Regions from separate parts of the Rhizobium sp. PP-CC-3G-465 genome, predicted to be linked through region 1. Evidence: predicted binding sites of a transcription regulator. Region 1 holds the regulator's gene; each other region holds the start of a gene.
What was found. The regulator LexA, encoded in region 1, represses DNA repair genes until DNA is damaged. The targets are predictions, from matches to a motif close to TGTTCNNNNTGTGTTCNG.
Positions count from the first base shown of each region.

Region 1 (3,278 bases):
CCGGTCTGCGGCCCGTGACGGCCTCGCTTGACAGGATCATACCCAAGACATAGAACAAATAAAGAACAAATTTGCAAACTGTTGTGGATTGCTGGCGGCCGAGGGCGAAATGCCGCGCTCAACAGCGTAGGCTCGCGGCACGATGCGGATCGTTGAGCCGCTTTCAGGAGACAGGACAAAGAGATGGCTGGTAGCGTAAACAAGGTGATCCTCATCGGCAACGTCGGGGCGGACCCCGAGATTCGGCGGACGCAGGATGGCAAGCCGATCGCAAACCTGCGCATCGCGACCTCCGAAAGCTGGCGCGACCGAAACTCCGGTGAGCGGCGCGAGAAAACAGAGTGGCACACCGTCGTGGTCTTTAACGAAGGCCTGTGCAAGGTCGTAGAGCAATATGTGAAAAAGGGCGCCAAGCTCTATCTCGAGGGCGCGCTGCAGACCCGCAAGTGGCAGGACAAGGACGGAAACGACCGTTACTCCACGGAGGTGGTGCTTCAGGGCTTCAACTCGACGCTGACCATGCTCGACGGTCGCGATGGTGGAGGCAGCGGTGGCGGAAGCCGTGGCAGCTCGGAATATGGTGGCGGAAGCGGTGGGTCGAATTACGGCGACGATTACGATCGCCCGGCCCAGTCCTCGGGCGCCCGATCGGGCGGTAGCACCGGCGGATCAAGCGGCGGCTTCTCTCGTGACCTGGATGACGATATCCCATTTTGATTCGCGCAAACCTGCTGCAGGTTGATACATAAATTCGACGCCTCTTTTGCGCCGTCATGGGTAAGTTCATGGCGGCGTTGCTATTGTGAAGCTGAGAGAGGCTGTGCGTTGACAACAATTCTCGTTTTTAAGGGAATGCGGAAAGCAACGCTTCGGATGGGCGCCCCTTGTTGATCATTCCCGATGTGGTTTAACCAGAATGCCACTTGCAGAACACATGAGGAACATATAACACTGTTCTTGCTTTGTTTCGTGACTCTGGAGTCGATTGATCATGCTGACCCGCAAGCAACAGGAACTGTTGATTTTCATTCATGAGCGCATGAAGGAATCGGGTATTCCCCCCTCATTCGACGAAATGAAGGATGCACTGGAGCTCGCGTCCAAATCCGGCATTCACCGGCTGATCACGGCTCTTGAGGAGCGCGGGTTCATCCGGCGCCTACCCAACCGGGCACGGGCGCTTGAGGTCATCAAGCTGCCGGAGGCGTATCTGGCCGCTGTCCCGCCGAAGCGCGGTTTTTCGCCGAGCGTGATTCAAGGAAGCCGGGGAAGCTCTGCACCTGAAAACGCGCCGAAGACGACGGCTGGGGTGGGCAACGATAATAGCGTGTCGGTTCCGGTGATGGGGCGCATCGCCGCAGGCGTTCCGATTTCCGCCATCCAGAACAATACCCACGATATCTCCGTTCCCGCCTTTATGATCGGCAATGGCGAGCACTACGCCTTGGAAGTCCGGGGCGACTCGATGATCGAAGCCGGTATTCTGGACGGTGATACCGTGATCATCCGCAATGCCAACAGTGCCAGCCCCGGCGAGATCGTCGTGGCTCTCGTGGATGACGAAGAAGCAACCCTCAAGCGCTTCCGCCGCAAGGGTGCCTCCGTTGCCCTCGAAGCAGCCAATCCAGCCTATGAGACAAGAATTTTTGGCCCGGAACGCGTGAAGGTCCAAGGAAAGCTCGTCGGGTTGATTCGCCGTTATCAGTGAAGGGAAGGGCTTTGCTATTGTGAGGTTGATGAGATCTTGTCGTCATCAGGTTCCAGCACATGGAGCCTTTTCAGCATGTTTTTTGAGGTTTACGTTTTAGACGGTCCTAGTTGACTACTGTACCGGCGAGGACAGACGGAAATCGCAACCTTCACGTTCTGCAGAGATGCGATTTTGAGGGTCGAGCCATCCACCTCCTTGTCAGTCCGACCTTGAGTCGTAGCTTGGCTGTTTAACGTCTACGAGATGAGTAGACACTTTTGAGCGCTTGGACGTCAGGTCGCCGGATGCCGCATCCAGTACGGGATGATGAAGGGGTAATTGGTGGCCCCTGAATCTCGTGGCGTGAGATGTAGGTAAGCTTCGTTATCCGTTAAGTTACCAACCGGCCAGAAATTTGCGCCATCTGTCGTTCTATTCGTAAGCTATCAAGCGGAACACGTTCAGTTCTGAGGCCTGCTAGCTTTAACGATACCTACAAGTGAAAGTCTATGGAACCGCATGGGCAGGTCGGCGTTTACCGGGCGAACACAGCGGAGGTGAACATGCCCGGAACATCGAGAAACTTTCGGGCTGTCCTCTTTGGCTGTAATAAAGCTGACTTTGTGGGAAGCACGATGTTGTGAGTATGTACAACCCCGACGAAGTTCAGGATTTGGCAAACGACTGTTTGTAGCCCACACAGAGACCATGGCACTTTCCAGGCAGGGTGAAAAGCCAGTACGTAAAAGCAATCAAATCTCTGTCTAGCCGAATTACAATCGTGTTGGCGATTTTAGTTCATTTTTTTGGTATTGCTCACAGCACCATTTACAAAAAAAACGCGCATTTTTCATGCGCTAAGGAATTCATCATGAGAATGATCTTTGTCGGGATGCTTGCATCCGTCCTCAGTATACTTGTGATCAAATATGCAAACAATGATCTGGGGAACAGTGTCCCATTGACGACTGTCGGAGCAGCTAGCTCGCTGTGATACCCGGGCATCTCGGCCAGCTGCTCCGATATATTTAGAGACTTTATCCGAAGATCAGGCTCATCATTCGTGGATCGTGTAAGATCCCATTTCGCACAAATTTTGCTTGTCTTCCGTCGTTGCGAGATCTGAACCCTCTTCGAATTCGAAACGCATGTCATAATTACAAACGTCTCGACCATCTGCAATCGTAAGCTCGATTGTCTCACCGGGATTGAGGACCTGTTCGCCGAACACGTCTCCCTCCCAATCACTGACACCGACAGGTGACGTGTAGAAGCGCGTGAGAACGGATTTCGTGCCGTTCTTCAGTGTGAACACCAGATCCTCGGCCTGTGCTGCCCCGGACACAAAAATGGCGCTGATGATAATCGCGCCTGTCGTAATGATTTTCATTGTTCCCCCCGTGAATCTAATATGTCGCCAATGGGTTGACGATAAAGGGATATTACCGAGTCTCTTGTCGTATTCAACTGGATTGTGGACGTTTGATAAACAGACGAATGCGGTTTCAGACGCGCTGCAAATTCTGAATGCGCGTTCTCACCATCATTTACCCAGCAGCTCGGCTGTTATCCTCGCACGGCGAAGAGA
Region 1 covers NZ_SLYH01000001.1:928,436-931,713, forward strand. Annotated here, with positions in the region: gene C8J33_RS04195 (single-stranded DNA-binding protein) at 184-717, shown strand; gene lexA (transcriptional repressor LexA) at 992-1,708, shown strand; gene C8J33_RS04205 (hypothetical protein) at 2,748-3,080, opposite strand.

Region 2 (3,278 bases), on a different contig from region 1:
CATTGGGTTGGCGTTGGATGGGGGCCGCGACCGCAGCGGCGAAGGTTGAGCAACACTTGGCAATCATCGCACAGACCATAACAGGGAAAGCCGCCGCAGGCGTCCGTAGGGCAGGGCTGCATGCAGCCCTATGAGATGATGATCCTTGCGGCCGCGCTCGCGCTTGCGGCCGCTCTGCTGTTGCGACGGCTGCTCCGGCCGAAGGCCAAGGAGCGACGTCACCGCCGCAAGCAGGACCAGGCCCGTCGCGTTCTGGCAAAGATCAACACCATTCCACTGATGCCGCAGCGCCTGGCATACCTTCGCAAGATTGATCCCCTGACATTCGAGGAACTATTGCTCGAGGCTTTTGAGCGGCGCGGCCATGTCGTTCGGCGCAACGCGTCCTATAGCGGTGATGGCGGGCTGGATGGTTCGGTGGTAATCGAGGGAGAAACGTACCTTTTACAGGCAAAGCGATACGGAAAACACATCAACCGCGCCCACGTGGCGGCCTTTGGCGCTGTCCTGGCTGCAAGGAACTGCAGCGGGATCTTTATTCATACCGGGCGCACTGGCGCCGGCGCGAAGGATGTTGCGGCCGCGGACCCGAACCTGACGATCGTCAGTGGTCAGCGGTTGCTCGACTTTCTCAACACGGGCGACATCGGTTGAACTGCGCGTTCGGTCGGATGCGTGATCCGGCCAAACGGACGACGGGCGCTGCTTTTGTCGCGGCCGTCGCAGAATAGTCGATCCTGCGTGCCATTGCCTGAAAGACGCTGTGTATATAAGGCGACGATATGAACATGCTTGGGGCCTATATCCCTGAAAACATTCCTTCACTGCTGACGAGTGGCGTTGGCGCGCTCATCGCTATTTTTATCGTGATGTTTGTCGTCAGAAAGATCGTCGGAATGGTTGCGATAACAGCGCTGATCATCGGCGGCTGGATGGTCTGGAATGACCCGACCCTGCTGCAGTCCGGCCGGGATACAGCCAATAGCTACCTTGATGAATGGCGGCATGGGCCAACCGAAGAGGATCGGCCTCGTTGGTGATTATTCGTGCCATCCGGTACAATGCGCATCAGATTCTCTCTCATTAGGCGAACTTAAAATAATCATCGCGCAATCCTCTATATTGCCTTTTGCTGTCGCTTGTGTTCCCTATTTGTTCCTTTCGCTCGTGTCTCGTGAAGGGTACTTTAGAATGCTTGCCGGCCTTAAAATCCAAGCGGAGGTTTACGTTCCGCTGATGCTGCACGGGCTTTGTGCCGGCTTCCCGTCTCCCGCAGATGACTACATTGACGAATCCATTGACCTGACGCGGCTCCTGATCCGCAACCCGCCGGCGACCTTCCTCTGGAAGGTTGATGGCAATTCCATGCGGGATGCAGGCATTTTCCACGGCGACCTGATCGTGGTGGACCGGAGCGTGACCGCCATCGATGGCGACATTGTCGTAGCGACGATCCACGGCGAACGGTCATTGAAGCGTCTGCGCATGAACGGCAATCGACCACGGCTACTATTTGAGAATAGCGATATGCCGCTATTCGACCTGCCGGAGATTGCGGAAGTCGAGATCTGGGGCGTCGCCATGTGTAACATCCACTGGCTCAGACCAAGGAAGCGGACATGACTTCCTTTGCGCTGATCGATGGAAATTCGTTCTACTGTTCCTGCGAGCGGGTTTTTGACCCATCCATTGAAAAGCGGCCGGTCATTGTGCTGTCAAACAATGACGGCTGCGCCGTTGCCAGAACAGCGGAAGCCAAGGCGCTTGGCATCGGGATGGGCGAGCCCTTCTTCAAGATCCGGGACCTCTGTCGTAGCAACGATGTCGCCGTGTATTCCAGCAATTACACGCTATACGGCGACATGAGCGCACGCCTCAACGCAATCTACCGGCAATGGTCTCCGGATGTGGAAGTCTATTCGATCGATGAGAGCTTTCTCGATATGACCGACATCAGACCGGCCGACCGGCAAGCATTCGGACGCGATCTGCGATCGACCGTCCAGCGCTGGACCGGGATTCCGACATGCGTTGGCATCGGCCCCACAAAGACACTCGCCAAATTCGCCAATCACGTTGCGAAAAAGAACCCTGAGCTTGGTGGAGTCTGCGACCTGACAGACACGGCCTTGCGGCAAGGCTGGCTCGATCGGATCGAGGTTGGCGAGGTGTGGGGCGTGGGTGCCGCCTCGGAACGCAAGCTGTTTGGCCTCGGTGTGGAAACGGCCGGCGACCTGGCGCGCATGGATGCGCGGCTGGCCCGCAAGCTTTTGAGCGTCGTCGGTGAACGGACAGTGCTGGAATTGCAGGGCCTATCGTGCCTGCCGCTCGAAGATGTGCCCCCGCAACGCAAGGGCTGCGCGGTGACGCGTTCTTTCGGAACGCCGGTCACGGATCTTGCAGGCATGCTGGAAGCGGTTGCGGCCTACGCGAGCAGGGCAGGCGAGAAGCTGCGCCGCTACGGCCTTGAGGCCACCCATATGGCAGTCTTCATGCATACGTCGCGCTTCAACGAGAAGGATCAACCCTACTCTGCGCAAACGACCGTGCATTTGCCTGAAGCGTCAAACGACACGTTCGACCTGATCCGCATGGCTCAGAGCGGGGCGCGCAAGATTTTCAGGGACGGCCATCGCTATGCGAAAGCCGGCATCATTATGAATGATCTTGTGCCGGCGCGGTCGCAACAGCGCCCGCTCTTTGACGCCCGCGATCGCGACCAGTCCGAACGGCTGATGACCGCCCTCGATGCGGTGAACACAAAGTTTGGCCGTGGCGCTCTCATTCCCGCCTCGGCCGGAATCAAGCGCAAGTGGCAAACGAAGTTCGACCGTCGGTCTCCCCGCTACACGACCAACATCAAGGAGCTGCCAATCGCCACGGCAAGATAGATCATGACCAGGAACGTTAGCCCCGAAATTCTTGCTGAGCTTCAGGAGCGGATAGATCGAATTGCAGGCGGTTCAGCAAAACAGCGTCCCCGTCTGCCATTTGGCGTCGAAGACATCGATAGCCGTATTCCGGGTGGGGGCCTTGCCTACGGCTGCACCCATGAAATTGCAGGGGGTGGAAGTGACGCGGTCGCTGGAGCCGTGTCGTCGCTGTTTGCGGCCGGTATCGCCGCACGCACGAAAGGCCATGTCATCTGGTGCCTGTCCCGAACCGACTTGTTCGCGCCGGGCCTTCAGCAGGCTGGCCTTGACCTTAATCGTGTCATCTTCGTCGAGTGCGCGACCGAAGAGGGGATCTTGGAGTGCGCGGAGGAAGCCTTACGCTTT
Region 2 covers NZ_SLYH01000022.1:9,842-13,119, forward strand. Annotated here, with positions in the region: gene C8J33_RS25335 (restriction endonuclease) at 121-654, shown strand; gene C8J33_RS25340 (hypothetical protein) at 789-1,040, shown strand; gene C8J33_RS25345 (LexA family protein) at 1,192-1,623, shown strand; gene C8J33_RS25350 (Y-family DNA polymerase) at 1,620-2,891, shown strand; partial or broken gene C8J33_RS25355 (ImuA family protein) at 2,895-3,278, shown strand, end outside.
Region 2: C8J33_RS25345 (LexA family protein) is a predicted target of LexA. The motif match lies at 1,143-1,160, and genes of this name have one in related genera.

Region 3 (3,278 bases), on a different contig from region 1:
CATCACCTCTCGCAACCCTGGCGATCTCGATGCCTTTGTGGCGAAGATCGTCGAGGAAGTGGAAGAAGGCCGTCACGATCGCAAGGCCGCCTGAGGCCCGTATTTTTCCAGACATATCAGCCGGCTCCATCGAAAGACGGGGCCGGTTTTTTGATGACCGTCTGCAGGTGCGTTGCTGATAGGCGAGGCTCTGAAAGCATGAGACTTGCGAAGACGGGACGGGAAAGGCACAACATGGCATGATGTCCTTGTCCGATCGCCATCCCCACCGCATTCGTCGCTCGGTGCTCTGCGTACCCGCCGACAACGACCGCGCGCTCGCGAAGGTGGCGAGCCTTTCAACCGATGCAGTGATCTACGATCTGGAGGATGCCGTGCTTCCGGAGCGCAAAGCCGGTGCACGCGAAGCGCTGGTGCGTCATCTGGCACAGGCCACGCCCGGTATCGAGCGGATCGTCCGAATCAACAGCCTTGCCTCCGGTTTCGGCGAAGCGGATCTCGAAGCGCTGTCCGCCTGCCGGTTCGATGCGGTGCTGGTACCCAAGGTGGAAGGGCCGCGCGACATTCTCGACATTGCCGAAGCGATGGACGAGGGCGACGGTCTGGAAGACCTGCGGCTCTGGGCGATGATCGAGACGCCGCGGGGCGTTCTCAACGTGGCCGCGATCGCCGAGACCGGGCGAACCCGCGGCGGGCGGCTTGATTGCCTCATTCCCGGCCTCAACGATCTGCGCAAGGAAACGGGCGTTGCGGCTCTCCCAGGGCGCACCTATCTCGTGCCCTGGCTCATGCAGATCCTTCTTGCCGGGCGCGGCAGCGGGCTCGACGTTCTCGACGCCGTCTTCAACGATATCGGCGATGCCGAAGGGTTCGCACAGGAATGCGCTGCCGGCCGCGACATGGGTTTTGACGGCAAAATGCTGATCCATCCGCAGCAGATCGCACCGGCCAATGCCGCCTTCGGCCCAACGGTGCAGGATGAGGCAGAAGCGCTGGAGATCGTCGCGGCCTTCGCTCACCCCGACAATGCGGGCAGGTCGGTCATCGTTCACAAGGGAAAAATGGTCGAGGCCCTGCATCTCGAACAGGCGATCGCCTGTCTTGCAAAGGTCGAGGCCATCCGAAACAAAGGAACACAGCCATGAAGCTCTACCGTTTTCTCACCGGCCCCGACGATGCCAGCTTCTGTCACAAGGTAACGGCCGCCCTCAACAAGGGCTGGGATCTCTACGGCTCGCCGACCTACACCTTCAATGCCGATAGCCAGATCATGCAGTGCGGCCAGGCCGTGGTGAAGGATATCGAGGGCAAGGACTACGTGCCGGAGATGAAGCTGTCCGAGCAATAGAGGCGAAAGCCTCTCACAACGCTATGCGGCGGGCTCCTACCCGCCGACATGCTCCACGCTTTCCTCGATGCGCTCCATGTCGTCATCCGACAGGCCGAAATGATGGCCGATTTCGTGGATCAGCACATGGGTGATGATATCGCCCAGCGTTTCGTCGTTTTCGGCCCAGTAATCGAGGATCGGTCGGCGATAAAGCGTGATCCGGTTCGGCATCGTGCCGGTTTCCATGGTGAACCGCTCGCCGATGCCGCGACCTTCGAACAGGCCCAACAGATCGAACGGCGTTTCCAGCGCCATGTCCTCGAACACGTCGTCATCCGGAAAATCCTCGATCACAATGATGAGGTCTGTGGCCAGCAGCCGGAATTCCTCGGGAAGATGCCCATAGGCCTCCAGTGTCAGGGATTCGAACGTGCTGATGGTCGGCGCATGGCGTTCCCGCCAATCGTCGCTTTGGTCAATCCGGGCCATGGATACTCCTTGTCCTTTTTATATAGCCATTTTCCGGTTCATTTCGAGAAGCAATTCGTTTGGTAAGGCAATTGTGCATAATCTGCGGAATCTTTTCCCAACTGCGTTGACTCTTTTTTGAAGCTCTGGAATCTATAAGAACATATCAAGAACAGATAGGAGTTGACTGCCATGGCTGAAAACGCTGTGCCGCGGGAGACGGTGCTCGCCCTGCGCGATGCCATTGCCCGACTGGAACGAGACAGGCCATCCGGTTCCTGTCTTTCCAGATTGGAGACGGAGGGCGAACGGGCGGGATTTTCCGCGTCCGGACGGTCTCTCCCCATGCCGGACGTCACTGGGCAACACGGCACTGGGCAGGACGTCACCCGGCAGGCTGACGTTCTGCCGCTCGGCGTTCCCACGCTCGATCATGCCATGTCCGGCGGACTGCCGCTCAAGGGGTTGAGCGAGATCCGCGTGGCGGAAACGCGCGATGCCGGTGCCGCCACGGGGTTTACGCTGGGACTTGCCGCGCTCTGCCAGGCGCGGCGTAAGGCGCGGGGCGAGCTCGGGCCGATCCTCTGGATCTCTGAGACGATGGCCGGACAGGAGGCGGGCGAGCCTTATGGTGTCGGCCTGTCGCTTCTCGGGATCGATCTGCGTGCCGCCCTCTTCTCCCGGCCTCGCAATCTGCAGCAGGCGTTGTGGATTGCCGAGGCGGCACTCGGCTTTTCCGTGTTTTCCGCCGTCATTCTGGAGATCCGCGGAAATCCGGCGCGTCTCGGGCTTGCCGAAAGCCGGCGGCTGCAATTGCGGTCGATGGGCAGCGGCGTTCCGATCTTTCTCCTGCGGCAGGCGGGCGAGGAGGAGGCGAGCAGCGCGCACCTGCGTCTTCTCGTGCGCCCCGCGCCCGCAGCCCCGTTCATGCTGCCCGATGGCACGATGCTCACGACCGGCATCGGGCATCCCGCCTTTCACGTCATTGCCGAGAAGACACGGGCCTTTTCCCCTGTCGATGCCTACCTTGAATGGAGTTCCCATGCGCGCCGGTTCCATCCTCTCGACCCCGTCGCCGTCCCTCTTCCGGCAAACGCAGCGGATCCTGTCACTGTCCTTTCCGCATCTGTCGGCCGACCGGGTGGCGCGCCGGCGCTGGGGCGCGTCGTGGCTTTCAAGCGGGCGTCCTGATCACCCGCCGGTGGTGTTCTCCGACAAGGTCGAAAATGCCATGCGGATCGTGGCGCTCGACAGCGTGGCCGATCGCCTGCGACTGAAGCGGGGACAAGGGGTGGCCGAAGCCCGCGCCATGCATCCGCAGCTCGACGTGCTGCCGGCCGATCCCGCCGCCGATCAGACCTTTCTTTCGGCTCTCGCCGACTGGTGCGATCGCTATACGCCGCTGGTCGCCTATGCTGGTGCCGATGGTCTGGCGCTCGACATTACCGGCTGCACGCATCTGCATGGCGGGGAAAAGGCG
Region 3 covers NZ_SLYH01000003.1:272,613-275,890, reverse strand. Annotated here, with positions in the region: gene C8J33_RS15515 (type 1 glutamine amidotransferase domain-containing protein) at 1-94, shown strand, start outside; gene C8J33_RS15510 (HpcH/HpaI aldolase/citrate lyase family protein) at 243-1,145, shown strand; gene C8J33_RS15505 (DUF1737 domain-containing protein) at 1,142-1,348, shown strand; gene C8J33_RS15500 (metallopeptidase family protein) at 1,385-1,819, opposite strand; gene C8J33_RS27565 (ImuA family protein) at 1,991-2,989, shown strand; gene C8J33_RS15495 (DNA polymerase Y family protein) at 2,940-3,278, shown strand, end outside.
Region 3: C8J33_RS27565 (ImuA family protein) is a predicted target of LexA. The motif match lies at 1,956-1,973, and genes of this name have one in related genera.